DNA from 2 places in the Nocardia sp. X0981 genome. Region 1 is predicted to be linked to the other one. Evidence: predicted binding sites of a transcription regulator. Region 1 holds the regulator's gene; the other holds the start of a gene.

What was found. The regulator HspR, encoded in region 1, represses chaperone genes until heat shock. The targets are predictions, from matches to a motif close to ANNTGAGTNNNNNNNACTCANNT.
Region 2: the regulator HspR is predicted to act here: its motif matches at 6,956-6,978, upstream of lon (endopeptidase La).

The regions. Positions count from the first base shown of each region.
Region 1 covers NZ_OZ372435.1:1,055,615-1,070,401, reverse strand. The annotation lists gene ACYR7D_RS04660 (hypothetical protein) at 1-832, opposite strand, end outside; gene dnaK (molecular chaperone DnaK) at 1,324-3,174, shown strand; gene grpE (nucleotide exchange factor GrpE) at 3,171-3,902, shown strand; gene dnaJ (molecular chaperone DnaJ) at 3,996-5,156, shown strand; gene ACYR7D_RS04640 (heat shock protein transcriptional repressor HspR) at 5,156-5,581, shown strand; gene ACYR7D_RS04635 (helix-turn-helix transcriptional regulator) at 5,728-6,378, opposite strand; gene ACYR7D_RS04630 (hypothetical protein) at 6,616-6,765, opposite strand; gene ACYR7D_RS04625 (FAD-binding oxidoreductase) at 7,003-7,785, opposite strand; gene ACYR7D_RS04620 (globin domain-containing protein) at 7,853-9,010, opposite strand; gene clpB (ATP-dependent chaperone ClpB) at 9,344-11,950, shown strand; gene ACYR7D_RS04610 (DUF5666 domain-containing protein) at 12,088-12,855, shown strand; gene ACYR7D_RS04605 (hypothetical protein) at 12,930-13,931, shown strand; gene pyrE (orotate phosphoribosyltransferase) at 14,061-14,609, shown strand; gene ACYR7D_RS04595 (beta-ketoacyl-ACP synthase 3) at 14,691-14,787, shown strand, end outside.
Region 2 covers NZ_OZ372435.1:1,262,712-1,277,498, reverse strand. The annotation lists gene ACYR7D_RS05560 (DUF3732 domain-containing protein) at 1-462, shown strand, start outside; gene ACYR7D_RS05555 (TniQ family protein) at 851-2,977, opposite strand; gene ACYR7D_RS05550 (TniB family NTP-binding protein) at 2,940-4,010, opposite strand; gene ACYR7D_RS05545 (helix-turn-helix domain-containing protein) at 4,010-6,070, opposite strand; gene ACYR7D_RS05540 (TnsA-like heteromeric transposase endonuclease subunit) at 6,067-6,810, opposite strand; gene lon (endopeptidase La) at 7,055-9,412, shown strand; gene ACYR7D_RS05530 (molybdopterin-dependent oxidoreductase) at 9,634-11,223, shown strand; gene ACYR7D_RS05525 (ABC transporter ATP-binding protein) at 11,239-13,119, opposite strand; gene ACYR7D_RS05520 (DinB/UmuC family translesion DNA polymerase) at 13,178-13,846, opposite strand; gene ACYR7D_RS05515 (FAD-binding and (Fe-S)-binding domain-containing protein) at 14,073-14,787, shown strand, end outside.

The DNA.
Region 1 (14,787 bases):
GGTGCCGGGCCGCGACCGCCGGTCTCCGGGCGGGGGCGCCCGGTTTCTTCGCGGTGGCCGCCGGAGCGGACGACGGTGCGTCCGCCGGGACCGCCGCGACCGTACCCGAGGCAGCGGGGGAATCGCCGGCCGTACCCAGTCCGGCGGCGAGTACGCCGAGGCTCGGTCCACCGTAGGTGGCCTCCGGGTCCACGGCGGGGACCACCGCGGAGTACGCCTTGGCCGGGGTGTCGCCGTCGCGCAGCTTGGGCATGATGACCGTGTCGAGGAAGGAGTTCTCCGCCGTGGTGGGGTCGGGCGGGGTGGCACCGGCGGGGGTGTCGAGTACGACGGCCAGGGCGGCCCGGCCCGCGCCCTCGGCGAAGTACCTGCCGGTTTCGGTGGGGGTGAGGCCGGCGGGCGGGCCGGGGAACTCGTCCTCGCCGATCAGGGCCACCGATTTCAGGCCGAGATAGTCGAGCGCGCCGCGCAAGGCGAGTACCTGCTCGCCGCCCCAGTCACCGGGGTGGGTGGCGTAGAACTCCGCGGGGCCCGCGAGGTATTCGGAGGCCAGGTCGATCAGGCAGAACATGGCGGTGGCGAGCAGATCCTCGCCCCGGTAGGCCTCACCCTCGTCCACCGCAACGCCGGCCGGATCACCGACGGCGGATACGAAATCGGTGATCGTATGGGTGTGTCCGGGTGGTGGCACCGCGCCGCCGAGTACCGCGTCCCCTTCCTCGGACATGTGCAGGATCGGCTCGCGGAGAACGAAGTGCGGATCCCGGCCATCGCTCACGACCGCCGCGGTGCACGCGTGTTCGGCGATGTGCAGGCCCACCCCAGTGGCCATCCTCGGATCCTCGCTTCGACTTCCTGGTCCAGCAACCACGACACGGGTTCGCCCATGCTCGGCCCGGCGCGAGGCACCGGGTCATCATGGGCGGAGCATTGACAATAACTCCGATACCCGGCCGGTGGGGATCCGGGCATTACGGTCCGCGGGGGCGCCGCGAGCGGTACCGCCGGGCCATGATCCCCTGTCGAGCGGGTTTGCCGTGGTAGGTGTGGGTCGGGTGGTGTGGGCGCCCTTTCGTGTGGGGCGGGAATAGATCCGTAGGACTCCGGGTTGAGCCGATCGACAATATTGAGTGAAGTGGGCTCAAGTTTGACTTGACGACCCGACTCCGGCCGGGGCAGGATTGAGTCGACCACGCTCAGTATTGCTGGGACCGTGCTCTATGCCGTGCCTGGGGCTGGTCCGAGCGCCGCGCCCTCCGGGCCGCGGCGTGATGGGTGTACAGCCCACAGAGACACAAGCAGTCGAAAATGAGGAGGAAACAAATGGCTCGTGCGGTCGGAATCGACCTCGGGACCACGAACTCGGTCGTCGCCGTTCTCGAAGGTGGTGAGCCGGTCGTCGTGGCCAACTCCGAGGGTTCGCGCACTACGCCCTCTGTCGTCGCGTTCGCGAAGAACGGGGAGGTTCTGGTCGGGCAGCCGGCCAAGAACCAGGCCGTGACCAACGTCGACCGTACGATCCGCTCGGTCAAACGCCATATCGGCACCGACTGGACCGTGGAGATCGACGCCAAGAAGTACACCTCGCAGGAGATCAGCGCTCGTACGCTGATGAAGCTGAAGCGGGATGCGGAGGCCTACCTCGGCGAGGAGATCACCGACGCGGTCATCACCGTCCCCGCCTACTTCGAGGACGCCCAGCGCCAGGCCACCAAGGAGGCCGGGCAGATCGCGGGCCTGAACGTGCTGCGCATCGTCAACGAGCCCACCGCGGCCGCCCTGGCCTACGGCCTGGACAAGGGCGACAAGGAACAGACCATCCTGGTCTTCGACCTCGGTGGCGGCACCTTCGACGTCTCGCTGCTGGAAATCGGCGAGGGTGTCGTCGAGGTCCGCGCCACCTCCGGTGACAACCACCTCGGTGGTGACGACTGGGATCAGCGGGTCGTGGACTGGCTGGTGGAGAAGTTCAAGAACAGCTCGGGCATCGACCTGACCAAGGACAAGATGGCCATGCAGCGGCTGCGTGAAGCCGCGGAGAAGGCCAAGATCGAGCTGAGCTCCTCGCAGAGCACCTCGATCAACCTGCCCTACATCACCGTCGACGCCGACAAGAACCCGCTCTTCCTCGACGAGCAGCTCTCCCGCGCCGAATTCCAGAAGATCACCTCGGACCTGCTGGACCGCACCCGTGCGCCGTTCCAGTCCGTGGTCAAGGATGCCGGTATCAAGGTCTCCGATATCGACCACGTCGTGCTGGTGGGTGGTTCCACCCGTATGCCCGCGGTAACCGATCTGGTCCGCGAACTCACCGGTGGTAAGGAACCCAACAAGGGCGTCAACCCGGACGAGGTCGTCGCCGTCGGCGCCGCGCTGCAGGCGGGCGTGCTCAAGGGTGAGGTCAAGGACGTCCTGCTGCTCGATGTGACCCCGCTGTCGCTGGGTATCGAGACCAAGGGTGGCGTGATGACCAACCTCATCGAGCGCAACACCACCATCCCGACCAAGCGCTCGGAGACCTTCACCACGGCCAACGATAACCAGCCGTCGGTGCAGATCCAGGTCTTCCAGGGTGAGCGGGAGATCGCCGCGCACAACAAACTGCTCGGTTCCTTCGAGCTGACCGGTATCCCGCCGGCCCCGCGCGGTGTGCCGCAGATCGAGGTCACCTTCGATATCGACGCCAACGGCATCGTGCACGTGACGGCGAAGGACAAGGGCACCGGTAAGGAGAACACGATCAAGATCCAGGACGGCTCGGGCCTGTCCAAGGAAGAGATCGACCGGATGATCAAGGATGCCGAGGCGCACGCCGCCGAAGACAAGGCACGTCGCGAGGAGGCGGAGACCCGCAACCAGGCCGAATCGCTGGTGCACCAGACCGAGAAGTTCATCGCGGACAACGAGGACAAGGTGCCGGCGGACGTGAAGTCCAAGGTCGAGGCCGCCGTGGCCGAGGCCAAGGAGGCGCTGAAGGGCACCGATATCGCCGCGGTGAAGGCCGCCGTGGAGAAGCTGGCCACCGAGTCGCAGGCGCTGGGCCAGGCAATCTACGAGTCCCAGGCGGCGGACGGCGCGGCCTCCGGTAACGGAGCCGCGGGTGCGGCCGCCGGCGACGACCAGGTGGTCGATGCCGAAGTCGTGGACGAGCCGGTCGACACGGAGAAGAAGTGACAAACGCGGACAACGCAGGTAATCACGAGGAACCGATCAGCTTCGTAGACAAGCGCAAGATCGATCCGGAGACCGGTGAGGTCCGGGAGCAGGGCGGGGCGGCCGACGGCGCCGCCCCGGCCGAGCCCGGTGCGGGCGAACCCATCGCCCCGCAGGCGCCACAGGCGGGTCAGGACGGGGACGGTGCCGATGCGGCGCCGGCCGGAGTCCAGGCCGAACCGGTGGACGAACTCGCCGAACGTACCGCCGATCTGCAGCGCCTGACGGCCGAGTACACCAACTACCGGCGTCGCGTCGAACGCGACCGCAAGGCCGCGATCGACACCGCCAAGGCGTCGGTGGTCACCGAGCTCCTGGGTGTGCTCGACGATCTGGACCGCGCCAAGGCGCACGGCGATCTGGAATCCGGGCCGTTGCGCTCGGTAGCCGACAAGCTGATCGGGGCCCTACGGAAACAGGGTCTCGAAGAGTTCGGGGCCGAGGGCGAAGCCTTCGATCCGAATCTGCACGAGGCGGTTCAGCACGAAGGTTCCGGGCACGACCCGGTGATCGGCGTGGTGATGCGTAAGGGGTACCGCTTCGGCGAGCGGGTGCTGCGGCATGCGCTGGTCGGAGTCACCGACGGCGTGGGTGGTCTCGCGGCGGACGCCGCGGCGAACCCGGAAACCGCCGCCGCGGAACCCGCGGGAGCGGAGGCATCGGATGCTGATGCCGGCTCGGACGATTAGCGTTTTCGCGTATGCGAGGGAGGCGGTGGTGCGGGGCGACCGCGGAAACACCCGGGCGCGCCGCATGACGATATCGAAAGGAGGAGATGCCCGGTGAGCCAGCGGGAGTGGATCGAAAAGGACTTCTACAAGGAGCTGGGTGTCTCCTCCAACGCCTCCACGGAGGAGATCAAAAAGGCGTACCGCAAACTCGCCCGCGATCTCCATCCGGACGCCAACCCGGGTGACCCCAAGGCCGAAGAACGGTTCAAGGCGGTCAGCGAGGCCCATACGGTGCTCTCGGACCCGGCCAAACGGGCCGAATACGACGAGACCCGCCGCCTGTTCGCAGGCGGCGGGTACGGTCGGCCCGGCGGTTTCACACCCGGCGCCGGTGGTGGGTTCTCGCAGAGTTTCGACCTGGGCGATATCTTCGGCCAGGCCGGTACCGCCGACGGTGGTCTGGGTGATCTGCTCGGCGGCCTGTTCAACCGTGGCGGTGGCCGCACCACCAGCCGGCCCCGCCGGGGGTCGGATGTGGAGGCGGAGACCACCCTCGGGTTCCGTGAGGCGGCCAAGGGCGTCACCGTGCCCCTGCACCTGACGAGCCCGTCGCCGTGCACCACCTGCCACGGCAGCGGCGCCAAACCGGGTACCAGCCCGCGGGTGTGCCCGGTCTGCAACGGCAGTGGAGCGGTGAGCCGGAATCAGGGCGCGTTCGGTTTCAGCGAACCGTGCGACGACTGCCGGGGCACCGGGTCGATCATCGACGATCCGTGCGTGGACTGCCGCGGTAGCGGTATCCAGAACCGCACTCGCACCATCAATGTGCGGATCCCGCCCGGAATCGCCGACGGGCAGCGTATCCGGCTGGCCGGTCAAGGGGAGGCCGGGCTGCGGGGAGCCCCCTCGGGCGACCTGTTCGTGACGGTGCACGTGAGCCAGGACAAGGTCTTCGGCCGGACCGGCGACGACCTGACCCTGGTACTACCGGTCAGTTACAGTGAATTGGTGCTCGGCACGACCGTATCGGTGCCCACTCTGCAGGGCCGGGTCGGCGTGAAAGTGCCGCCGGGTACCGCGGACGGCCGCATCCTGCGGGTGCGTGGCCGCGGAGTGCCCAAACGTGGTGGCGGAGCCGGTGATCTGCTGGTCACCGTGAAGGTCGCCGTGCCACCGAAGCTGGACGACGATGCCGTCGCGGCGGTGCGCGCGCTGCAGGAGGCGGAGAAGGCCAGCGGGTTCGATCCGAGAGCTGGATGGGCAGGTGCGTGATGTCCACTGATCCGAAACGAACACCCGAGGGTGGTTCGGCGCGCCGTGCGTCGAGTACCGAGTACTTCGTGATCTCGGTAGCCGCCCAGCTGGCCGGTATGCACGCGCAGACATTGCGCACCTACGACCGGCTGGGCCTGGTTACGCCGCAGCGTACTTCGGGCGGCGGCCGGCGCTATTCGGTACGGGATGTCGAGCTGCTGCGCGAGGTGCAGCGGCTGTCCCAGGACGAGGGCGTCAACCTGGCCGGCATCAAACGGATCATCGAACTCACCAACCAGGTCACCGAACTCCAGCAGCGGGTGGTGGAACTGACCGCGGAACTCGAGCGGGAACGGGCCCGTCCGGATTACCGGCCGGAACTCATTCCACCCCAGCGCAATACCGCGCTGGTGGTCTGGCAGCCACGTAACCGGCGTCGCTAGGGCCCCGAGTCACGGCCTGCCGCGGGCCGGCCCATCGGGGCATCCGCCGCCGCGATCCGGCGTCGGGCCGGTGGATCCCCACCGGACGAGGCCGCGCAGCCGGTCCGGGTGGGAGGTCTTCGCCTTGCCGCCCTCCGCTGTCGCGGTCATGTTCGACACGACTGGGCGGTGGACCCGTCGGGCCAGGCCGGTAATCGCCCGTTCGTGTCGATCAGCGACCTCACCAACCGGGTCGCCGAGTGCTCATCGCGTGCCAGAGCACTCCAGCCCCGGGCCAGCGGACCGGTCGGCCGCAGACCGGTCCAGGAGCCGATCATGTGCGAACCATCAGGGTGAAGGGCGAAGTAGAGCGTCCCTATGTGGCGAATATTCCCACCCGAGGTCCGGTACCACCCCAGCAGGACGTCGCCGTCCCATAGTCGTAGTTCTCCGCGCCACGCGTACAACCCGTCGGCGACCGGATGGGCGCGGTCTCCATCCGCTAGTTGGAGCAGTTCCTTGTCCTGCGCTATGGCCATCGGATGAGTGCTCACGTCGTCGTCGCTGTGCCCTGTCTGCCATGCCGTCCACCACTCGCCCGACAAGTCGGTACCGGCTGCCTCCGCGCCGGCCAGTTCGGCCAAGGAAACCTGTAACGCGGCGGCCAGCCGGACGCTGACCGCGAGGCTGGGAGACTGCCCGCCGGACTCGTAGCGACCGATCTGGCGTGGAGTGACGCCCACGAGCTCGGCGAGCCGGTCCTGTGACAGCCGGAGTTGGCTTCGCCGCACACGGATCACGTCAGAGGTCTTGCTCATATCTCATCTTCTCCATGCCCGAAGAGAACGCCAAGTGGACTCAATAGTCCTATCATTGGGCAAGTTTCGTGCTCGATCAGGACTAGTTGGTCCTTCTTTATGGGGAAGGTCATGGAAAAAGCACCTGCCATCGCCTATTTGCGCACCGACTTGTCAGGAGCCCGGCAACACTGGGACGAACGCCGTATGCGCTGCCTGGCCGAACGACTCGGTTACTTCCTGTGCGGAACCCTCGTACTATCTGCCGCCACACACAGCCGGATAGATCGTCTGCTCGGGCAGATCGCGCTCGAACGCGCGGAGGCGGTCTTCGTACCGCATCTGGACCATCTGGACGGCGAACATATGCGCGTAGTAGCCCGAGCCGACGTAATAGTGGACACCCATGAGGTCTATGCCCGTTGGCCTTCGATCACATCCTGGAACAACATGATGTGCCGGCCTCCGGAAGAGGGCGGCGATCACTGCCCGGCGGTCCTTCGCTCCGGCGGCCGAAGACCTGCCGGCGCCACATGCCGATCCTCCGCCGGCCGGCCGCGGCGGAATCCGTGACGGGTTCCCGGCCGATAACCATACCCGCGGTGTCGAGCTGTGCCGGCCCGGCATCGCAGGTGTCCCGGAGGCTCAGGCGCCCTCGAACTGGATTCGTTCGGCCGGAGTGCCCGCATCGAGCAGCCGTTCCACCGTCGAGCGGGTCATCGCGGGGGAACCGCAGACCAGCACCTGGTGCCGGTCGAACGATCCATAGGAGCCGACCACCTCGGCGAGCGTGCCCTGGATCAGATCGTCCTCGTCGAAACCTATGTCCACCCGGTGGCTTTCGTGCCATTGATCGGGCCAGGACGGATCCTCGAGCCGCTCCACGACCGGTACCACCGTGAGCCACGGCAGGTCGGCGGCCAGCAGGACGAGCATATCGGCGGCGTAGAGATCACGCGGCGAGAAACCGCCGAAGAAGAGATAGGTGGTCGGGGGGTTCTCCCGCCGGGCCAGTTCGAGTATCTGGCTGCGCAACGGGGCGAGGCCGGTACCGCCGGCGATCATCACCACCTCCTCCCCTTCGGGGTCGACGGTGAACGTGCCCAAGGGCTCGGCGAGTTTCCATTGATCACCGATTCTGGTGTCGGCGACGATTCCGCCGCTGCACCAGCCGCCCGCCACCGTGCGCACATGGAATTCGAGTTTCCCGTCCAGCGAGGGCGGTAGGGCCGGTGAGAACCGGCGGCGGATACCGGGGAACTGCGGAACCTCGACCTCGAGGGACTGCCCCGCCGTGAACGGTACGTATTCGCCGATGAGCCGGATCACCGCCAGATCGTGGCGTAGCCGGTGATGTTCGACGACATTCGCCAGCCAGTGCGACTGCTGGGGTGAACGGCCGGGGGGTACGCGCGGGTCGTTGGTCATAGCTCTCCCACTGACAGGCCGGGCCGGGCGGTTGCCGCCCGGTGCCCGATACGGTGCGGACGTCCGATCACACCGGATCGGTGCTGATGATTCCCTCCGGGGTACCGACCGCCAGCAGCGCGCGCCGGGTATCGGCGATCATCTTCGCCGAGCCGGCGATCTGGATCTGCCGATCCTCCCATGCGCCGAAGCTGGCGACGACGGCGCCGAGGTTACCGACGAGACGCCGGTGCATGCCGTAGGGGGCGTCCTCGGTGGGGTGCGGGTACCACCACGGGTTGGTCTTGTGCTCGCAGACCGGCACGACGGTGAGCCAGGGATTGCTCTGCGAGAGCTGCCACATGTTCTCCACGTCGTACAGGTCGCAGGGGTAGACACCGCCGATGAAGAAGTGCACCCGCGGGTTGATTCCGCGCCGGCCCATTTCGATGAGTTGAGCGCGTAACGGCGCCACCCCGGTGCCGGAGCCGATCATGAGCACATCGCGGCCGCTGTCCTGGTCCACCTGCAGGCCGCCCAGGGGGCCGCCGATGAGCCAGCGGTCGCCGACCTTCGTCTCGTTGACGATCGAGGGACTCACCCAGCCGCCGCGCACCTTGCGTACGTGGAATTCGATCTCCCCGTAAGGGTTCGACGGGATGGCGGGCGAGAGATAGCGCCACATACGTGGTCGCTGCGGGACCGATACGGGCACGTACTGGCCGGCCAGGTAGGGAATGGGGTCGTCGGATTGCAACCGGACGATGGCGAGGTCGTCGAGGACGTGCCGGTGCCCGACCACGGTGGCCTCCCAGTAGGGCGGCGAATCGTCGGAGTTGGCGCCTATCGCCATGGCCGCGGAAATGAGCAGGCACACATCACGCCATCCTTCGGCGAGTTCCCGGGTCCAGTACGGGCCGTTGTAGGTCTGGAAGGCGGCATAGAGGGCGGGCCCGGCCTGATCGTAGTGTGCGGCTTCCACACCGTATTTACGGTGATCCCGCGCCAGCTGTTCGAGGAACTTCTGGGCACGGTCCCAGTCCTCGAGGTGATCGAGCATGTACTGGATCGCGGTGACCAGCCGTTTGGCCTGCATATCCATGGCCGGCGGGAACAGTTCCCGCAGCCGTGGGTTCTCCGCGAACAGATGACCATAGAAGGCGCTGATCAACCGCTCGGGTCCACTCGGTGCGTCGAGCACCGACTGGAAATTGGCGCGGACCAGCGCTGCCGAACGCGCATCCACGGCGTGGAGCTTCCTTTCCCTGAAATCTGCCCTGAAGGGACGTAACCGTTACCGGCCGTCCTGCCCTGGACCAGTATCCCCGAAAATTGTGAGGATGGTGTGTGTGAGATACGTGCGAGAGGGTTTAACTGATCTTGTCAGGGGGTATCGCCGCCTCGCTGCGCCCTGCGGCCCAGCGCTTTTGTGGCAATCGGGACGGAGCCGAGGTTCGGCAAAATTCTCAAACTTGAGCGGAACAGACTCAACCTTTGAAACGTTGAACCGGTCAGAACGGCACGAGTCATCGATCGGTGCGGCTGCCGGAGGATATATCGACTAGCAGGAAGGTGCTTCGTGGACTCGTTCAACCCCACCACCAAGACCCAGGCCGCGCTGACCGCCGCGTTGCAATCCGCCTCGGCCGCCGGTAATCCCGAGATCCGCCCGGCCCATCTGCTGGTGGCGCTGCTGGATCAGACCGACGGTATCGCCGGGCCGCTTCTGAAGGCGGTGGGCACCGATCCGGCTACTGTCCGGCGCGAGGCGCAGGATCTCGTGGACCGGCTTCCGCGGGCCACCGGCGCCACCACCGCCCCGCAACTCGGTCGCGAAGCGCTCGCCGCGATCACCGCGGCCCAGCATCTGGCCACCGAACTCGGCGACGAATACGTATCCACCGAGCATGTGATGGCCGGTCTGGCGGCCGGGGACAGCGATGTGACCATGCTGCTGGAGAAGTACGGCGCCACCGCCGCCGCCCTACGGGAGGCGTTCACCGCCGTGCGCGGTAACGCCAGGGTCAGCAGCCCGGACCCCGAGGGCAGCTATCAGGCGCTGGAGAAGTACTCCACCGATCTCACCGACGCGGCGCGCGCCGGCGAACTGGACCCGGTGATCGGCCGCGATACCGAGATCCGCCGGGTGGTGCAGGTGCTGTCGCGGCGCACCAAGAACAATCCGGTACTCATCGGCGAGCCCGGCGTCGGCAAGACCGCGATCGTGGAAGGTCTGGCACAGCGCATCGTCGCGGGCGACGTCCCGGAATCGCTGCGCGGTAAATCCGTCATCTCGCTCGATCTGGGCGCCATGGTCGCCGGGGCGAAGTACCGCGGCGAATTCGAGGAGCGGCTCAAGGCCGTGCTCGAGGAGATCAAATCCAGTGCCGGGCAGATCATCACCTTCATCGACGAACTGCACACCATCGTGGGCGCCGGCGCGACCGGCGAATCGGCGATGGATGCCGGAAACATGATCAAACCGATGCTGGCACGCGGCGAACTGCGGCTCGTCGGCGCGACCACACTGGAGGAGTACCGGCAGCACATCGAGAAGGACGCGGCCCTGGAGCGCCGCTTCCAGCAGGTCCTGGTCGGTGAGCCCTCGGTGGAGGATACGGTGGGCATCCTGCGCGGGATCAAGGAGCGCTACGAGGTACACCACGGCGTGCGGATCACCGACTCCGCGCTGGTCGCGGCGGCCGCGCTGTCCGACCGCTACATCACCTCCCGTTTCCTACCGGACAAGGCCATCGACCTGGTCGACGAATCCGCCTCGCGACTGCGGATGGAGATCGACTCGCGGCCGGTGGAGATCGACGAGGTCGAACGCGCGGTGCGCCGGCTCGAGATCGAGGAGGTCGCACTCACCAAGGAGACCGACGAAGCGTCCAAACAGCGGCTGGAGAAACTGCGCGCCGAACTCGCCGACGGCCGGGAGAAGCTCAATCAGCTCACCACCCGCTGGCAGAACGAGAAAACCGCCATCGACCAGGTCCGGGTGCTCAAGGAGCAACTCGAGGCGCTGCGCGGAGAGTCCGAACGCGCCGAACGCGACGGCGATCTGGGCAAGGCCGCCGAACTGCGCTACGGGCGGATCCCGGCTCTGGAGAAGCAGCTCGCGGAGGCCGAGAAGGCGTCCGGCGCGGCGTCCGACGGCGAGGTCATGCTCAAGGAAGAGGTCGGGCCCGACGATATCGCCGAGGTGGTCTCGGCGTGGACGGGTATCCCGGTGGGCCGGCTGCTCGAAGGGGAGACCGAGAAACTGCTGCGGATGGAATCGGAACTGGGCCGCCGGGTGGTCGGACAACACGCCGCGGTGCAGGCGGTATCGGATGCGGTACGCCGCGCCCGGGCCGGTGTCGCCGACCCGAACCGGCCCACCGGGTCGTTCCTGTTCGTCGGCCCCACCGGTGTGGGTAAGACCGAGCTCGCCAAGGCGCTGGCGGATTTCCTGTTCGACGACGAGCGGGCGATGGTCCGTATCGATATGAGCGAATACAGCGAGAAGCACGCGGTGGCCCGCCTGGTCGGCGCCCCGCCCGGATATATCGGCTACGACCAGGGCGGACAGCTCACCGAGGCCGTGCGCCGCCGGCCCTATACGGTCGTGCTCTTCGACGAGATCGAAAAGGCGCATCCCGACGTCTTCGACATCCTGCTCGCGGTGCTCGACGAAGGCCGGCTCACCGACGGCCAGGGCCGGACGGTGGACTTCCGCAACACCATCCTCATCCTCACCTCGAACCTGGGCGCCGGCGGTGATCCGGAGTTCGTGATGAACGCGGTGCGCGCGGCGTTCAAACCGGAGTTCCTGAACCGGCTCGACGATGTGGTCATGTTCGACGCCCTCGACGAGGACCAGCTCGCGCACGTGGTGGATATCCAGCTCGACCAGCTGCAGCGGCGGCTCGCGCAACGGCGCCTCACCCTCGAGGTGAGCGATTCGGCCCGGTTCTGGCTGGCGGTACGCGGCTACGACCCGGTGTACGGCGCCCGGCCGCTGCGCCGCCTCATCCAGCAGTCGATCGGGGACAGGCTCGCCAAGGAGCTGCTGGCCGGGCGGGTCACCGATGGGGACACAGTCGAGGTGGGTGTCACTCCGGACGGTGACCGGCTGACCGTGGGCCGCCGGGAAGTCGGCGCGACCCCCGTCGCCGCGGGCGGCCGGGGACTGCCGGACTGACCGGCCCGGCCGACTCGGTCGCGGGCGCTGTCCGTGTCCCACCATCGCGGTGCTGACCTCGTCTTTACCGCCGAGCTGCGCGACGGTCCCGGGTGAGGTCACCTCACCCGGGACCTCTTCGGCCTAGTCTGGGTGGCATGACCAACCCGAACGATCCCTGGGCGAGGCGGCCGGACGACGATCCGACGCAGCACCTGGGTCAGCCGGGCGAATCGCCGACCGAGAAGCTGACCGGCGGCTACGGTCCGGCGGGGTACCCGGAGCAGACGACGGCTTATCCGGGTAACGATCCCTACGGTGGCTGGGGTCCCGGGCCCTACCCCACCCGCGAGATGCCGGCCTACGACAGCCGATGGGGCGGTTACGGGCAGTACGGCCCGCCGGGCGGTCCGCCACCGGGGGGCCCACCGCCCGAACCGCCGCGGCCGCCACGGCCGACCGGTATGTGGGTGGGGGTCGCCGTGGCCGCGATCGTCCTGATCGGCCTGGCGGGGGTCGCGGTGGGGTTGTTCTCCGGAGGCGGTTCCGAGCCCTCGGCGAGCGATACCACCACCAGCCGGACCTTCGGCCGGGAAATCCCGGCGGATCCGGAGGAATCGGGCCCGGCGCTGCCCAGCCTGCCCGGCCTCCCCGATATGCCCGACTCCGGTGACGCGGAGGCGGACGGCACCGCCATGGGCACCATCAGCTCGAACTCCGGTGGGACGCTGGTATTGAGTACGCTCGGGGGAAGCGAGGTGACCGTGCACACCACCCCGGATACGCAGGTGATCTCGCTGGCCGGGACCACGGTGGACGATCTGCCCGCCGGGGATCTGGTTATCGTGCAGGGACAGAAGAGCCCGGACGGCTCCATCCAGGCCGATGTCATTATCAGTACCGCCCTCGAAGGGGGCGGGCGATGAGAAAAGTGCGGCGCGCAGTGTGGGTGCCCGGCATTACGCCGGGCGGGTCGATAGGCTAGGCGACGATGACGGCAATGTGGTTCGGGCTGGCGGCGATCACCCTCGCGGGTGCCATCGTGCTGCTGTACTTCGACCGGCGCCAGCGACAGCGGACCGGTCATGCGCGCCAGGTGTGGGCCAAGGCCCAGGGATACACCTACGTGTCGGTGGAGCCGGCGCTCGCTTCGACTTGGCGGCGCGGCGCGCTGGCCAAGCTCGGGTACCTGACCGCGGTCGATGTGGTGACCGGTATCCGCAAGGGCGAGAAGTTCGTCCTGCTGGATCTCGAGGATTCCGCGACCCTGGTGGCGGTGCGCCGCCAGATCGGCTCGGATATCGACGTCGATATGCGGCTCAAGACCATGAATCCGCCGAAGGACGCCGATCTGGAACTCCTCGGCGCGATCGGTGACCGCGTCGTTTTCGCGACCAACCCCGAAATCGCACGCCACGCGGTGGATCAGCGGATGGTCGCTTTCATCGAATCGCTGGCCGATACGGTGCAGATGCTGTGGAGCGAGGGTAATTGGACCCTGGGCATGCTCCCCGTCGGTACCGCCGCCAAGGACTGGGAGACCGGTATCGACGCCGTGCTGCGGCTGTCGGGTCTGCTGCACGTCCTGCCGCCGGTCACCGAGCCCCGGCCCGAGGAGCACGAGGGTCCGGTCCGGTCGCGGCCCCGGGGCCGCCCGGCGGATTACGACGAGGACGACGCCGACCCCGACTACGACGATTACGACGAAGATCCGGATGAACCGTACGACCGGCCGGGCCCCCATGTCCGCTATCGGCAGGGTGATCCAAAAGACCGCGGCGAACCGGACGATCGGGTAGCCGGGCCCGGCGACGGTATCCCGCCGCGCCGTCCGAGCCTGGCCGTGGTCCCCGACACCCGGTCGGGGAGCCGTCCCGGTGCGCCGGAGCGGCCGGGTGGCCCGCCGCGTCGTGACACCGCGGACGACGAGAATTCCCCGCGTCCGCCCGGTGGGCCCTTCCATCCGGGGTTCCGGCCCTACCAGGGGCCGGTGCCGCAGTAGTTCGGGATCGACTCCGCCCTACCTGCGACAACTCCTCGTGGCGTGCCCCCGTATTCTGCTCGCAGGGCGCCGCCGAGTGCGCCGGGACAATACTGCCGCGAACTCGCCCACGCAGGCGGAAGGACATCGATGATCGAGCAGGCAACGACCGACCGGGACGTGCTGGCCGGGCTGGTGCGTGACCTAGCCGTCGTGCACGGCAAGGTGACACTGTCCTCGGGCAAGGAGGCCGACTACTACGTCGATCTGCGCCGCGCCACCCTGCACCATCGGGCCGGCCCGCTGATCGGCACGCTGCTGCGGGAGCTGGTCGCCGATTGGGATTTCGACGCGGTAGGCGGGTTGACCATGGGTGCCGATCCCGTCGCCTTGGCGGTGATGCACGCCCCGGGCCGCCCGATCGATGCGTTCGTGGTGCGCAAGGCCGCGAAAACGCACGGTATGCAGCGTCAGATCGAGGGGCCCGAAGTGGCGGGCAGACGAGTACTGGTCGTCGAGGACACCACCACGACCGGCAATTCCCCGCTGACCGCGGTACGCGCCCTGCGGGAGGCGGGCGCGGCGGTGGTCGGGGTGGCCACCGTGGTGGACCGGGAGACCGGCGCGGACCGCGTGATCGCGAGCGAGGGGCTGGAGTACCGCTCCATACTCAATTTGAAGGATCTGGCGCTGGGCTGAGCGTGATGGGCTGTTCTCCCTGCCACGCTGCTCCGTTAGCCTGGGATCGGTCAGTACTGTGAACGAAGGGTCGTGAATACCGTGGTGAGCATTGCCGGCAGGAAAGGGCACGAGAACGTCGCAATGCTCGGCATCGGTGCCTACCGGCCGCGTCGCGTGGTCAGCAACGACGAGGTGT
Region 2 (14,787 bases), 210 kb from region 1:
CTCGTACTCGACCACTCAGACGCGCCCGTCCGTCTCGACGTCAACCGGCTGACCGTCGTCGCCGACACCAATGACGGCCCCGTCCGACTCGCCGACATGGGCAGCGCCGAAAACCACCTCGGCTACCACATCGCCACGCTGCTGAGCCTGCACGAGTGGTTCAGCGAACACCGCGCACCCGTCCCGCGGACGCTGATCCTCGACCAGCCGTCCCAGGTGTACTTCCCCGCCGACTACGGTGAGCCCACCCGCGACCTCAGCCACCTGCTGAACGTCTACCAGACCATCGTCAACACCACCCGGGCCCTCGACGGTGCCCTTCAGGTCATAGTCGTCGAACACGCCGATCTGACCGCCCCGCTCTTCCGTGATCACGTCGTCGAACGCTGGCGTTACAGCAACAACCAGGCGCTCGTACCTCCGGAGTGGATCACTGAACCTATCGAGGACGAGAACGCGTAGCCTAACCCTCGACGTTCAGACCCCGCCTGTCCAGTGCGCCGCCGGCCGGTCCACTCCGTTCGAGGCGATGCCCTGATGTGAGACTCTGCTACGAAAGCACTGCTCCAGCGGCACCGCAGGTCAGGCCGAGCGAAGAGTTGGGCGCTGACCGGAGGTAGGGCCAGCGCAGTTCGCAGGCGAGACGGGTGATGTGCCGATTGTCTCGGCAAGTTCGAAACCCTGTTCGAGGGAGCGGTAGATGAGGAATTTGAATGGCACGCCACTGGTGGCTCAGTCGCTCGAGGACTTGGCGGTCCACGTTCGGGGGCTGGCTGTGGAGGAGCCGGTACGGGTGAGGGACTCTGCAGGCGTCGGCCCGGTGTTCCTGGGAGCAGGGTGCGTTGCACTTTCAGTCTTGGCGGTGAGGCCATCGGTGTAGGTGCGGTAGGAGGAATTGCAGCAGTGGTGCATCCGGTGTGCCGCATGTGCGTGCGACCATTGCGCCGAGGTGTTCCTCTCCTGGGTACGGGGTCGATCGCAGCGAGCCGCGGTTGCCGTGAAGCAGTTGGGGGACCGCGTCGAAGAAGCGGTAGCGATCGGATGTCGGCACCGGTGAGTGGGATATGTTTTCGGTTGCTTCCCAGTCGGGTACCAGGGCCGTCAGTACCGTGTAGGCGAGCAGAGGCCGGGGGTCGGTGGCTTGGTCGTCGAAGAGTTGCTGGTAGGGGAAGCGTTGCCAGGCCCCGGCGGTGACGCGACCTGTTCCGGCGAGCCATGGTGGTGTCCAGTCCAGCGGCCCGATCACGGGCAGGGTGCTGATCGTTCGTAGGGTATCCAGGCCAGAGCGAAATGTGTGGTCCCAGTGGATGTCGCATGCCAGACGGGTTCGGGTGTAGCGGGTGTAGGCGGTGCCGCGGAAGTACTGAGCCAGTACGGGGGGAGCCCAGGCGATGTCGCTGCCGGTAAACCGTTCCCAGAAACGTGCTCTCACCTCGGGGGTGAGCTGCTCGGACTCCCTGTGGTTTCGGTGGTTGGCGGTGTCGAGGGCGGTGTCGAGGAGTTCGGGTTGGGTGCCGAGAATGCGGCGCGCACGGTAGTCGATGGGTGGTGGCGCGTGGTGCAGCTTCGAGGCGAGGTCTTCGATGTCGTGCAGCCGCTGCATCCAGTGGCGGTGACCGAAGATTCGGGCGATCTCGGCGTCGATGCGGCGGGCCGACTGCCACGGGTGGCCCAACTCCAATGCCATTGCCCCGGTGGGTATGTCCCGACCGAGACGCAACAGGCAGATGGCGACCGCACTGCGTGTGGTGGGCTTATCGCCGATACCGTCGATCGCTTCCGGCCATAGTTGCTGTGGGACCCAGGTCGCGGGCACGGTGAGCGGAACGGTGCGGTGGTCGGGCAGCAGGTCGCTAGGTGCGACCTGCTGTTGCCGGGCGGTGTCCAGCTGGGCCGGTGGCAGCGCCGGGTGGGTCCGTCCACATCGGAACAGCAGGTGATCAGCCGGTTTCATCAGGTGCTCGCGTCGGCGCAGCGCCGCGGCCGTGAGCAGTGGGTTCGGTGTCGGTGTGATTGTGCCCCGACCGGTGCTTAGCGGATCCAACGGGCCGGACGGTGCCAGAAGGAGGTCGAGTGCGTGGTTGGTTCGGTCGGCGACCAAGTCCTCGAACAGGGCAAACGTATCGGCGAGGGCCCGCACGAGCCGATGGGAGTCGTCGGGGCGGTTGCCGTTCCGGTCGGCGAGGGCCGCGGCCAGGCAGCACAGAGCGTGCAGGCCCATCGTGCGTGGAACGGTGAATTCGCCGAGGGTGACATGTTCTTGTGGTGCCTCGAAGGCGCAATCGAGCAGATCTGCGAACAGCAGCTGCGCGTGGAGCAGGGCCGGGTCGACCGTTTTGGCGGGAGCGAGTGTCAGGTCGGCTCCGCAGAAGTCGGACCGGTGTGAGCCGGGCATCTTCTCCGGGCACCGGTCGACCGGGCCGGCCCGGTAAACCCACGACCGAGAGGACCACGGCTTCTTGGCGCAGCTCGGGCACTGGGACACCAGTTCGACTCGATGCTCGGGACAGGCCAATGCCCACCATTCCAGCCACTGCTCCCGCCAATACCCCGATGCCGCGAGGCAAGCAGGACACCAACGGTCGAGGGTAATCGGCTGCACAGCTCTCAGTGGGTCTACAGCGTTTCCGACGGCGATAGCGGCCTGATCGGGCTCCGCGGGTCCGTCGGTCTGGTTGTGCGGGAGCCCCAACGTTCGCGCGAACTGTGCGAAGTCCAGCATGACTGCCATGACGGCGCCGGTTTTGCTGTCTTCCGACATCGAGGGCAGCGCCATCGTCTTGACGATCTGGCTCAGCGATACACCGTAACGGTGGCTGACTCGGCCCAGCCACCGTTCGAACTGCTCATCGTGATACCGCGGAACGGCCAGGGGCCAGGCATCGATGTCGCGGCCGGGGCACACCGGCGTCAGCAGCCAGCGTGCAGGATCTTGAGGATCAGGCGGGGGCCCGGAGGCGGGATTGGGCAGCGCCATCGGCGATTGCTCGCTCGACGATATTGGCGTCGATTGTCTCTGCGCCGGTGTTGATCGCGAGCGAGCACATGCGATCGAACAGGTCGGTCAGGGACCCGATACGGCCCTTCGAGCGTCGGAATAGCTCGCGTGCGTGGTCTGCGAGCATGTCGCGATGGGCATCGGCGAGGATCGTGTGTGCCTCGAAGGCGTGTAGCAGGTCGGTCCAGGCGCGTAGGCCGGCCGCGGTGTCGATGGCGAAGGGAACGACAGGACACGGTGTGGTTCGCGCCGCGGTTTGGGCGTATTCGGCTTCCTCACCCAGCAGACCTTCGTCGAAATAGTGTTTGTGCGCCAGCCTGACCCCCGTATAGATGAACGTGACCGGCATCTCGTTGGCCAGCCATTTCAGGTGGTTCGACACATCGACGCCGTTGCGATGCCGGAAGTTGATGAAGTGCAGGTCGTCGATCACGATGAGCCTGGTATCGCAGCTGAGGACGCAGTCGACAGCCAATGATCCCAGCGTTGACTTCGTTTTGGCCCGCGCGGCTGGATGGCCGTAGAACTGCAGCATCTTGATGTTGAGGTCCTTGAGTGTCATCCCCGCCGCCAGCGAGAGAAACGCCACCGGTAGGCGCTGGTTTCCCTCTGCTGTCACCGGTCCGTAGCGGCGGATCTGTTCGAGATGGAACTGCTTGGCGTACCGCGCGGCGATGGTCGTTTTGCCCAATCGTGGTTTGGCATCGATGACCACCGCGCCCTTGACTCGGTCGCTGTCGCGGTGGTTCTCACACATCACCTGATCGATTAGCGCGAACGCGGCGCTGAGCTGCTGGGTCTTGACCACCGGTGGATTGGCATGCCATACGTAGCGAGCCAGGTTGTAATCGGCGACTTCTTCCTCGCTCAGCTGCGACATCTGTTCACGGGTCAAGGTGTCGAACCGCGGACGCGGCGGCGTGTTCGCGAAGGCATCCCAGCCCTGTTTGCGGGATAGCGGGAATCGGCGCGTGTCATGCTCGGCCAGCCAGGCGGCCCACGGATTACTCATCAGTCGAGTACCTCCAAGCCGTCACTGTCGGGATGCTCGATGTAGTACTGGGCGAATACGTCCAGGTCGTCGGCCGCTTCGACCTGCGCGGCGCGCGCGTCGCGTTCGGCGAGCAGGTCGGCCACACCCGGAGCAGAGGCGCGTTCCCGCCGCTCCTGGGACCCACCAGTATCTTCCGGTGCAGTGACGTAGGTGGCTCGCTGGGCGCTGAGACGGCGAGCCAAGCTGCGGTCTCGGCGGGTTTCGACTTGGCCGCGGCTCCACTGTTCGAGTAGCTCCCTCACGGCTTGGCGAGGCTCGACAAACCGGTTTTCGCGCAGCGATACTCGCTTGACGTATTCAGCGGCGTCCTTACTGAACGGCTGGTGTAAAGCCGCCGCGTGCTCCCATGTCAGCGTATGCCAGAGTGGTTTCGCCGACTGTGAAAGCCCCGGATCGGGATCTCGGAAGTACACCTGCCGTATGTCGTGGACATCGACGAATATCGGCCACTTCCCCGCGTAATTTCCCTTGTATGGGGAGAGGGTGTCGCGGTAGTCACCAATACCGGGACCATCATAGAGACGATTGTCGATCGACACACCCTCGTGAGTGATGTGGCGCCACTGCACGTCGAGGAATTCGTAGGCCAGGTCGGGGCTCGTCGGTAGCGTCACCCCGCCCGCCGCGGCGACGCCGATCTCGAAAGCCTCACTTGGCGACAACTTCACGCCTGCGCACTCCGGGACACACAACCCGGAGTGCCGCGAGCGGTGATACACCGATCCCACCCATTCGCGGATGATCTGTTCCAACTCGCTCACGTAATAGAAGGCTTCGCCCTCCACATCCGCGCCGCGGGAAGCGATATCAGGGCCCTTGTAGGCCGGTAGGTGCTGGAGCAGGCCTTGTCGCAGGGTCAGGAAGAATCTCTCCAAGGCTGCTTTGTCGGTGGGCTTGTATGGGATTGCCGGCTGGACGTTGATACCGAAGCGTTGGCAGGCGCCCAGGACATGCGCAGCCATGTACTGGGGCCCCCTGTCATAGACCACCGTCTCCGGCATACACGCCAGCAGGTCACCCGTATGCCACACCTTCACCGGCGAGATGTCTTCATGCCCGACCAGCACCGTGCCCGGAACGCCGTGGAAAGGCCAGATGCCGCCCTCAGCGGCAGTCTGCGGCGATACACATTGGAACAGCACATTGGTGACGTCAACCGACTTCGTCGAGATCGGCGACAGCCGCAAGCCGAGAATACAACGGCTGTACAGATCCATCGCCACGGTCAAATTGACCCGAACCCACCGCAACGTGACCGGCTCCATCGCGAAGACATCCAGGTCATTGGTATCGAGCACCACATACTCGCCGGGACGTGTGGCGCGCAGCCTTCCGTAGGGCGTGCCGGGCCGGTTCGCGACAGACCTACGAGCCTTGGCGCTTCCGAAGGAATACTTGCCTTTGGACAGTTCTGCCACTCGCCGGTACGCAGTAGCCTGCGACGGTAGCCGGATCGCTCCAGGACCATGTTCGTTTTCGAGCCGGATCGCGGTGGAATCGATGATGGAGCCCTTGGACGGAGTCGACCGGTTCGTGTACTGCCGCAATTCCGCCAGACACGCCTCGTCCCACAGCGGATGCACACCGCGACGAGTTCTCCCCAGAATCCGCGAATCGACCAGACCAGCGATGCCTGCCGTCTCATACGCGGCCAGCCAACGCTGCACAGTCCGTACAGACACTCCTAACTTCGCGGCCGTCTTCTGGCAGGCCGGAGCACGCTCCGACGCTGGCACCGCCCCGAGTTCTCGAAGGTACGCCGCCCGCTTCTCCAGTTTCCGCAGTTTCCTCGGCTTCAGACTGGTCAGCATGATCCCGACCGGGACAGCGCTCGCGGGATCCGACCCCGGATCGGATTCCATCAGCCTGGCGATGCGCGCCAACTCACCAATCTGGACCCGCATGACCTCGTCAGCGGAAATAAGAACAACGGTCCCACCGTCGAATGACTGCACCGTCCAGCTACGCCCGGCGATCCACACCGTCACGCCGATCCCGAGCTGCATTGTCGATGTCACGACCACGCCTCCCCGGTGCGCAACACCGATGAGCTGTCGAGAGGCCGGGCCAGATCAGCAACCCAGCGTCCCTGCCACAACATCGCCGAAATACACAGGTCAGGAATACTGACTTGGGCACGGACGAGCTCGGCCCGGATCTCACGCCACGGCCGACCGGCAGGATCGCAGTGCGCGGTCAAGTCCATGTCGCGCTTCGGGCGAAGAAATTGCCGCCGTGCGCGGCCGAGATACCGGATATTGGCCAATTCGATCTTGTCGCCCCCGCCCCACACTTCGTAACGCCACTGCTTGGCGGCGCACACACCCGCGGTCCACCGCAAGACCTCCGCCGCTCTCGGCTCCAGCTGGAACGTCGCTGGTTTGACATCGACCACAACGAATGAACCCGAACCCAGCTTCAACAGCAGGTCAGGCACATGCCGACGAACGACCGTGCCGTCACGTCCCCACAGCCAGAACGGCTGCGCAGCCATCCACGCCACGGACGGATCGAAGTCGGCAAGCCACAGCCGGTCCAGCTCCAAGCGGCTCTCGTAGTAGTGCTGAGTCCGTGTGGTCGACGACCAAAAGGCGCCGGTGTAGTGCCTCTTGCCCGCCGCAGTGTGAACTCGCCGGACTGGCAGGCCCCGAACCAGCAACTCCGCGTCCGCGGAACGCACGTCCGTGTCCACCCGGCCGAGCTCCTCGGTCGCGTAACTCAGCCCCACCTTCAATGCGGAGCGGATCCGCGCGGACACCTCTCTATGGTCTCACCTGCGACAACAGATGAGAAGGGCGACAAGTTACCGACAGAAATATGAGAAGACGACACATCAAATGAGAATCGACATGGCGGCTTCGCCGTGGGCGAACACCGGTGTGGAACAAAGGCCACCCCGGTGAAGTTGAGTGGGTGTAGCTCAAGTTTTGGAGGTTGTGTTCGTGACTACACCACTGAATCTTCCGGTGCTGTTCCTGACCGATCCCATCGTGCTGCCGGGAATGGTCGTGCCGATCGAACTGGACGAATCCGCCCAGGCGGCGATCGATGCCGCGCAGGCCGCGAAGACCGGAACCGTTCTACTGGCCCCACGCCTGACCGAGGGTTACGCCGCCTACGGTGTGGTCGCCACCATCGAACAGATCGGCCGGATGCGCGGCGGAACGCCCGCCGCCGTACTCAAGGCGGAACGGCGCGCGAAGATCGGGCACGGTGTCACCGGGCCGGGTGCCGCGCTGTGGGTGGAGGCCGAACCGGTCGAAACGCCCGCCCCGGACGGCCGCACCCGGGAACTGGCCGCCGAATACAAGAAGCTGGTCGTCTCGGTGCTGCAGCGGCGCGAGGCGTGGCAGATGGTCGACGCGTTCAACCAGCTCACCGACCCGTCGGCCATCGCCGATACCGCCGGCTATGCCGCCTACCTCACCAACGAGCAGAAACGTGAACTGCTCGAAACCCCCGACGTCACCGAGCGCCTGAACCGCCTCGTCGAATGGACCCGGGCCCATATCGCCGAAGCCGAGGTCACCGAGAAAATCGGTGACGAGGTCCGCGAGAACATGGAGAAGAGCCAGCGGGAATTCCTGCTGCGCCAGCAGCTCAACGCCATTCGCAAGGAACTCGGCGAGGACGAGCCGGACGGTGCCGAGGACTACCGCACCCGCGTCGAACAGGCCGATCTTCCCGACAGCGTGCGCGAAGCCGCGCTGCGCGAAGTGGGCCGATTGGAGCGGTCCAGCGATCAGAGCCCCGAATCGGGCTGGATTCGGACCTGGCTGGACACCGTGCTGGAACTGCCGTGGCGGGTGAAGACCGAGGATTCCACCGATGTGGCGGCGGCCCGGGCCGTACTCGACGCCGACCACCACGGCCTGGACGAAGTCAAGGACCGGATGGTGGAGTACCTGGCGGTCCGGGCGCGGCGCGCGCAACGTGGCCTGGAGGTCGTGGGTGGGCGCGGTTCCGGCGCGGTGCTGGTGCTCGCCGGCCCGCCCGGGGTCGGGAAGACCTCGCTCGGCGAATCCGTCGCCCGCGCTCTGGGCCGCAAGTTCGTGCGGGTCGCGCTGGGTGGGGTCCGGGACGAGGCGGAAATCCGCGGTCACCGGCGGACCTATGTCGGCGCGATGCCCGGCCGGATCGTCCGGGCGATCAAGGAAGCCGGTTCCATGAACCCGGTGGTCCTGCTCGACGAAGTCGACAAGATCGGCTCGGATTACCGCGGCGACCCCGCGGCCGCACTGCTGGAAGTGCTGGACCCGGCGCAGAACCACACCTTCCGCGACCACTACCTGGATATGGACCTCGATCTCTCCGATGTCCTGTTCCTGGCCACCGCCAATGTCATGGAAACCATTCCCGGCCCGCTGCTGGACCGGATGGAAGTGATCACGGTGGACGGGTACACCGAGGACGACAAGGTGGCCATCGCCCGCGACTTCCTGCTGCCCCGCCAGCTGGAACGCAATGCTCTGACCGCCGAGGAGGTGCGGGTCACCGAGCCGGCGCTGCGTGAGATCGCGGCGAACTACACCCGGGAGGCGGGTGTCCGTCAGATGGAACGGCTGATCGCCAAGGCGCTGCGCAAAGCGGCGACCCGCTTGTCCGAAGCCGGGAGCCCCGCCCAGGAACCGGGCGGCGATCCCGCGCCCGGTGCGGTGGGCACGGAGGCCGTGGCCACCGATGGCGGGGCGCAACCGCTGACCATCGATATCGCCGATCTGAAGGACTACCTCGGGCGCCCGCGGTTCACACCGGATTCGGCGGAACGCACCGCTGTGCCGGGCGTGGCGACCGGCTTGGCGGTCACCGGACTCGGTGGGGACGTTCTCTATATAGAGGCCAACACCGCCGAGGGTGAACGCGCGCTGACCTTGACCGGCCAGCTGGGCGAGGTGATGAAGGAATCGGCGCAGATCGCGCTCACCTATGTGCGGTCGCATCTGGGCGAGATCGGTATCGAGTCCTCGGTCCTGGACCGCAACCTGCACGTGCACGTCCCTGCGGGCGCGGTACCCAAGGACGGTCCGTCGGCCGGGGTCACCATGGTCACCGCGCTGGTCTCGCTGGCGCTGGGCCGTCCGGTGCGCTCGGATATCGGGATGACCGGTGAGGTGACGCTGAACGGCAGGGTGCTGCCGATCGGTGGGGTGAAGCAGAAACTGCTCGCCGCTCAGCGTGCCGGGCTGAAGACGGTGTTCATCCCCGCGCGTAACGAGCCGGATCTGGACGATGTCCCGGCCGATGTACTGGCCGATCTCGAAGTGCGTCCCGTGGGCGATGTCGCCGAGATCCTGGCCTACGCCATCGAACCGGTCCGCGAGCCGGCTCTGGACGGGCGGCCTTTGGCGGCCAGCGCCTGATCCTCCGGCCCCACGGGCCGCGGCGGTTCTCTTCGGGAACCGCCGCGGCCCGTTCCGCCTTCGGTACGCCGCTCCGGGTACCGGGCGGTGTCCGGCGCGTCGAGGCGCGCTGCCACCGCGTTCTTCCCCTTCCCGGTCCGGGGTGACACCATCCGAACAGGGCCGTACAACCGATCCCGGATCCCTCCGGGGCACGGCCCGGCGGAGGAACGAGGGCGCTGATGCGGGAGACGACGAACCCGGCCGGGGCCGTGGAACGGCCGCCGGCTCGTGCGACCGCGCGCGGTATCGCCGCGGCCGTCCTGTCCGGCCTGGCGGCCGCCGCTGTGGTTCTCGGGGTGGGAGAACTGTTCGCCGGCCTGATCGACCCGGATGCCGCGCCCTTCCCGGCGCTCGGCGCCGTGGTCGTCGACCACACACCGCAGGCATTACGCGAGTTCGCCATCGAACGGTTCGGAACCGCCGACAAGCTGGTGCTCTTCCTGTGCATGGGGGTGGTGACGGCGGTGCTGGGCGGTGTGATCGGCCTGCTGGAGCGGCGGCGGCCCTACGGCAGCGCCCTGCTCGTGGCGTTGGGCGTGCTCGTCTGCTTCGCGGTTCTGCACCGGCCGTACGCGACCGCGGTATCCGCGGTACCGACCTTGCTCGCCGTGGCGGCCGGTGTGGTGACGCTGCGAACGCTGACCGCCCGGATATCGCACCGCGAACCGGCACCGGTATCCGCCGGTGACCAGGGCACCGAGCCGTCCAGGCGCCGTTTCCTGCTGCTCGCCGCCGGTGTCGCGGCGTTCGCGGCCGGAAGCGCGGCGGCCGGACGACGGCTCGGCGAGCGGATGCGGGCCGTCACCGCCGACCAGGGACGTTTCGTGGTTCCACGCCCGGTGGCCGCCGCCGCGCCACCACCGCCCGGTACCGATCCGCCGGTGCCCGGCCTGACCGTCTTCGAAACCCCGAACGATGCCTTCTACCGGATCGACACCGCCCTGCGGGTCCCCGCGGTCGCCAGTACGGACTGGCGGCTGCGCATCCACGGCATGGTGGAGCGGGATATCGAATTCGGTATGGCGGATCTGCTCCGGCGGCCCGCGGTGGAGAAGACGATCACCCTCACCTGCGTCTCCAACGAGGTCGGTGGTGATCTGGTCGGGAACGCGCGCTGGATCGGGTATCCACTCGCCGAGCTGCTCGCCGAGGCCGGTATCCGTCCCGACGCGGATATGGTGCTGTCCACCAGCGCCGATGGATTCACCGCGGGTACGCCGGTGGCGGCGATGACCGATGGTCGCGACGCGCTGCTGGCGGTGGGGATGAACGGTGCTCCGCTCCCGATCGAGCACGGTTATCCCGCGCGTCTGGTGGTGCCCGGCCTCTACGGCTATGTCAGTGCCACCAAATGGGTGGTCGATCTCGAACTGACCAGATTCGATCTCGCTCAGGCGTATTGGACACAGCGGGGCTGGTCCGAGCGTGGGCCGATCAAAACCACCGCCCGCATCGATGTACCCGCTTCCTCCGCCACTGTCCCGCCGGGGCCGACTGTCGTCGCGGGCGTGGCCTGGGCTCAGCACCGCGGTATCGCCGCCGTCGAGGTCCAGGTCGACGACGGACCGTGGGAGCGGGCCGAATTGGCGCCGGAGTACTCGCTGGACACCTGGCGTCAGTGGACTTGGCGCTGGAATGCGCCACCCGGCCGGCACACCCTGCGGGTGCGTGCCACGGACGGGACGGGCCGGGTGCAGACCGCGCAGCGGGCCCGTCCGGTGCCGGACGGGGCGACAGGCCTGCATTCGCGGTCGGTCACCGTGGAGTGACCGACCGCGGTGCGGTCAGGCCGCGGCCGGTGCCGTATCGTCCGCGAACTGGGTCCGGTACAGCTGCGCGTAGCGGCCATCCGCGGCGAGCAGTTCGGTGTGCGAGCCGCGTTCCACGATCCGCCCGGCCTCCACCACCAGGATCTGGTCGGCGGCGCGAATGGTGGAGAGACGGTGCGCGATCACCAGGGCGGTGCGTCCCTGTAGCGCCTCGGTCAGCGCTGCCTGAACCGCTGCCTCGGAGGTCGAATCCAAGGAGGCGGTGGCTTCGTCGAGTACCACCACTCGTGGCTGTTTGAGCAGGAGCCGGGCGATGGTCAGCCGCTGGCGTTCGCCACCGGAGAGCCGGTAGCCGCGTTCGCCGACCACGGTGTCCAGGCCGTCGGGCAGGGAGCCGACCAGTTCGGCCAGCCGCGCCCGGCCCAGCGCGTCCCACAGCTGCTCCTCGGTCGCCGCCGGATCGGCGAGCAGCAGATTGGCCCGGATGGTGTCGTGGAACAGGTGGCCGTCCTGGGTGACCAGGCCGACCGTCTCCTGGATGGATCCGGTGGTCAGCTCCCGCACATCGGTGCCGTTGAGCCGCACAGTGCCCGCGTCGACGTCGTAGAGCCGGGAAACCAGCTGGGCGATCGTCGATTTACCCGCACCGGAGGAGCCCACCAGGGCGATCAGCTGTCCGGGTTCGGCCCGCAGCGAGACCCCGTGCAGTACCTCCTCGCCGCCGCGGGTGTCGAGGGTGGCCACCTCCTCCAGCGAAGCCAGCGAGACCTTGTCCGCGGACGGGTATCCGAAGCGCACCTCGTCGAGTTCCACCGCGACGGGACCGGCGGGTACCGGCCGGGCGTCCGGGGCGTCTTCGATCAGCGGCCGCAGATCGAGCACCTCGAAAACGCGCTCGAAACTGACCAGCGCCGACATGATCTCCATTCGGGCGCTGGCGAGCGCGGTGAGCGGTGAGTACAGGCGAGTGAGCAGCAGGGACAGCGCGACGACCGCGCCCGCGTCCAGCTGGCCACGCAGCGCGTACCAGCCGCCCAAGCCGTACACCAGGGCCACGGCCAGCGCCGAGACCAGGGTCAGCGCGGTGACGAAAACGGTTTGCAGCATGGCGGTGCGTACGCCGATATCGCGGACGCGCCGCGCGCGCAGCGCGAACTCGGCGGATTCCTCGTGCGGCCGCCCGAAGAGTTTCACCAGGGTGGCGCCCGGCGCGGAGAAGCGCTCGGTCATCTGAGTGCTCATGGCGGCGTTCAATCCGGCCGCTTCGCGCTGGATATCGGCCAGTCGATTGCCCATTCGCCGGGCCGGGATCACGAAAACCGGCAGTAGCAACAGGGCGAGCAGAGTGATCTGCCAGGACAACCGGAGCATCACCGCCAGGGTGAGCGCCACCGTCACCAGATTGGCGACCACGCCGGAGAGCGTATCGCTGAAGGCCCGCTGGGCCCCGATGACATCATTGTTCAACCGGCTGACCAGGGCACCGGTGCGGGTCCGGGTGAAGAAGGCGATCGGCATCCGCTGTACATGGTCGAATACCGCGGTCCGCAGATCGAGGATCAGGCCTTCGCCGATACGGGCCGACAGCCAGCGGATCACCAGGCCCAGTCCGGCATCGAATACGGCGAGGCAGGCGATGGCCAGTGCCAGCAGGATCACCGTGCGCGGGGTGGAGCCACCGACGATCTCGTCGACCACGCGCCCGGCCAGTAGCGGGGTCGCGACGGCGAGTACCGCGGCAACCACGCTGAGCACCAGGAACGTGGTCAGCCGTCGTCGGTGCGGACGGGCGAAATCCACGATGCGCCGCGCCGTGGCGAAACTGAAGGGCCGTTGTTCCTCGGGCGCGTGCATGCGCCGATACATCTGGTCCCAGGCCACTGATTCCATGCTCATCCGACATGTCCTTCCGCTCCGGAGCCGGATTGAACTCCAGCGCACCGACACTAAAAGCTCAACTATCCTCGAGGTCAAGTGCCGGGTTCTCGAGGGGAGCGAGTTCGAGGCGGACACCGAGCAGACGGACCGGCCGGTCCAGCGGAAAACGCTCCAGCACCCGGAGCGCGGTATCGGTGATGGCCGCGACATCCGCGGTGGGGTTCGGTAACTTGCTCTGTTTACTGCGGGTGTAGAAGGTGGCGGTGCGAACCGTGACCGCGACACGGACAGCGGTCCGTCCCGTCGCGGCGATCTCCTCGGTGACCTCCCCGGCCAGCCGGACCACTTCGGCGCGGATCTCGGCGTGGTCGAACAGATCGCGCGGGAACGTCCGCGATCTGCTGTGCCCCACCACGGGCGGGGGTGTGGTCACCACCTCCGTATCGCCCGCGCCGCGACCCAGCACCCAGAGGTAGGGACCGTTGGCCGGCCCGAACTCCGCCGCCAGTCGTGCCCGGTCGGCCGCCATCAGATCGCCGACCGTATGGATGCCCAGCTCGGCGAGCCGGGCCGCGATCCGGTTGCCGATCCCCCACAGCGCGTTCGTCGGCCGGTGCGCCATGATCTCCGCCCAGTTGGCGGCGGTGAGCCGGAACATACCTTCCGGCGCCCCCGGACGGTCGTCGGAGGTATCGGCGCCTTTACCGGCCGATTTGGCGAAACCGGTGGCCAGTTTGGCGGTCAACTTGTTGTCGCCGATGCCGATCGCGCAGGTCAGGCCCAGTTCTTCGACGGCGGCCCGGATGGTGCCATCGGGCCATGTCCGCAGTCATACCCCACCGAGGTGACAAGGCGGGGGATAGCACGCGCGGTGGAGGGCCCGGCCGAACTCGCCCGCGAGGAGCCGTCGTGTCCTCGGCGGCGTAGCGCAGTGCCCGGAAAGAAGCGGTCACGGAGCCTAGTCTTGATGTGTGACCGACCGGGACAGGCGACGGGATGCTCTGGCACGACAATTGCGCGCCCGGATCGGTGCGGATGCGGTCGACACGTCGCGGCGCCGCCGGGTGGAGTACTCGTCGGACGCGTCGAACTACCGTGTGCTGCCCGAGGTAGTGGTCTTCCCTCGTACGGAGGGAGACGTGGCGGCCGCGCTGGAGGTCGCGCGCGCCGAAGGCGTGGCGCTGACCCCGCGTGGTGGCGGTACTTCGGTGGCGGGTAATGCGGTGGGCCCGGGTATCGTGCTCGATTTCAGCAGGTACATGACCGGAATCGTCGATATCGATCCGGACCGCCGGACCGCGCGGGTGCAGCCCGGCGTGGTGCTGTCGCAACTGCAACACCGCGCGCGGGCACACGGTTTGCGGTTCGGGCCCGACCCGTCCACCCAGAATCGCTGCACGCTGGGCGGCATGATCGGCAACAATGCCTGTGGTCCGCATGCCATCGCCTGGGGACGCACCTCCGATCGGGTGCGTGAATTGCGGATACTGGACGGCACCGGAACTCCTCGCCGGCTCGCGAACTCGTTGGACGCGATTCCCGGTCTGCCCGAGTTCACCACCGGCGCGCTGGCCGTACTGCGGACCGACCTGGGCCGGTTCGACCGGCAGGCTTCCGGCTACGGCCTCGAATACCTGCTCCCCGAGCGCGGTACCTCGGTGGCCGGTGCGTTCGTCGGGACCGAAG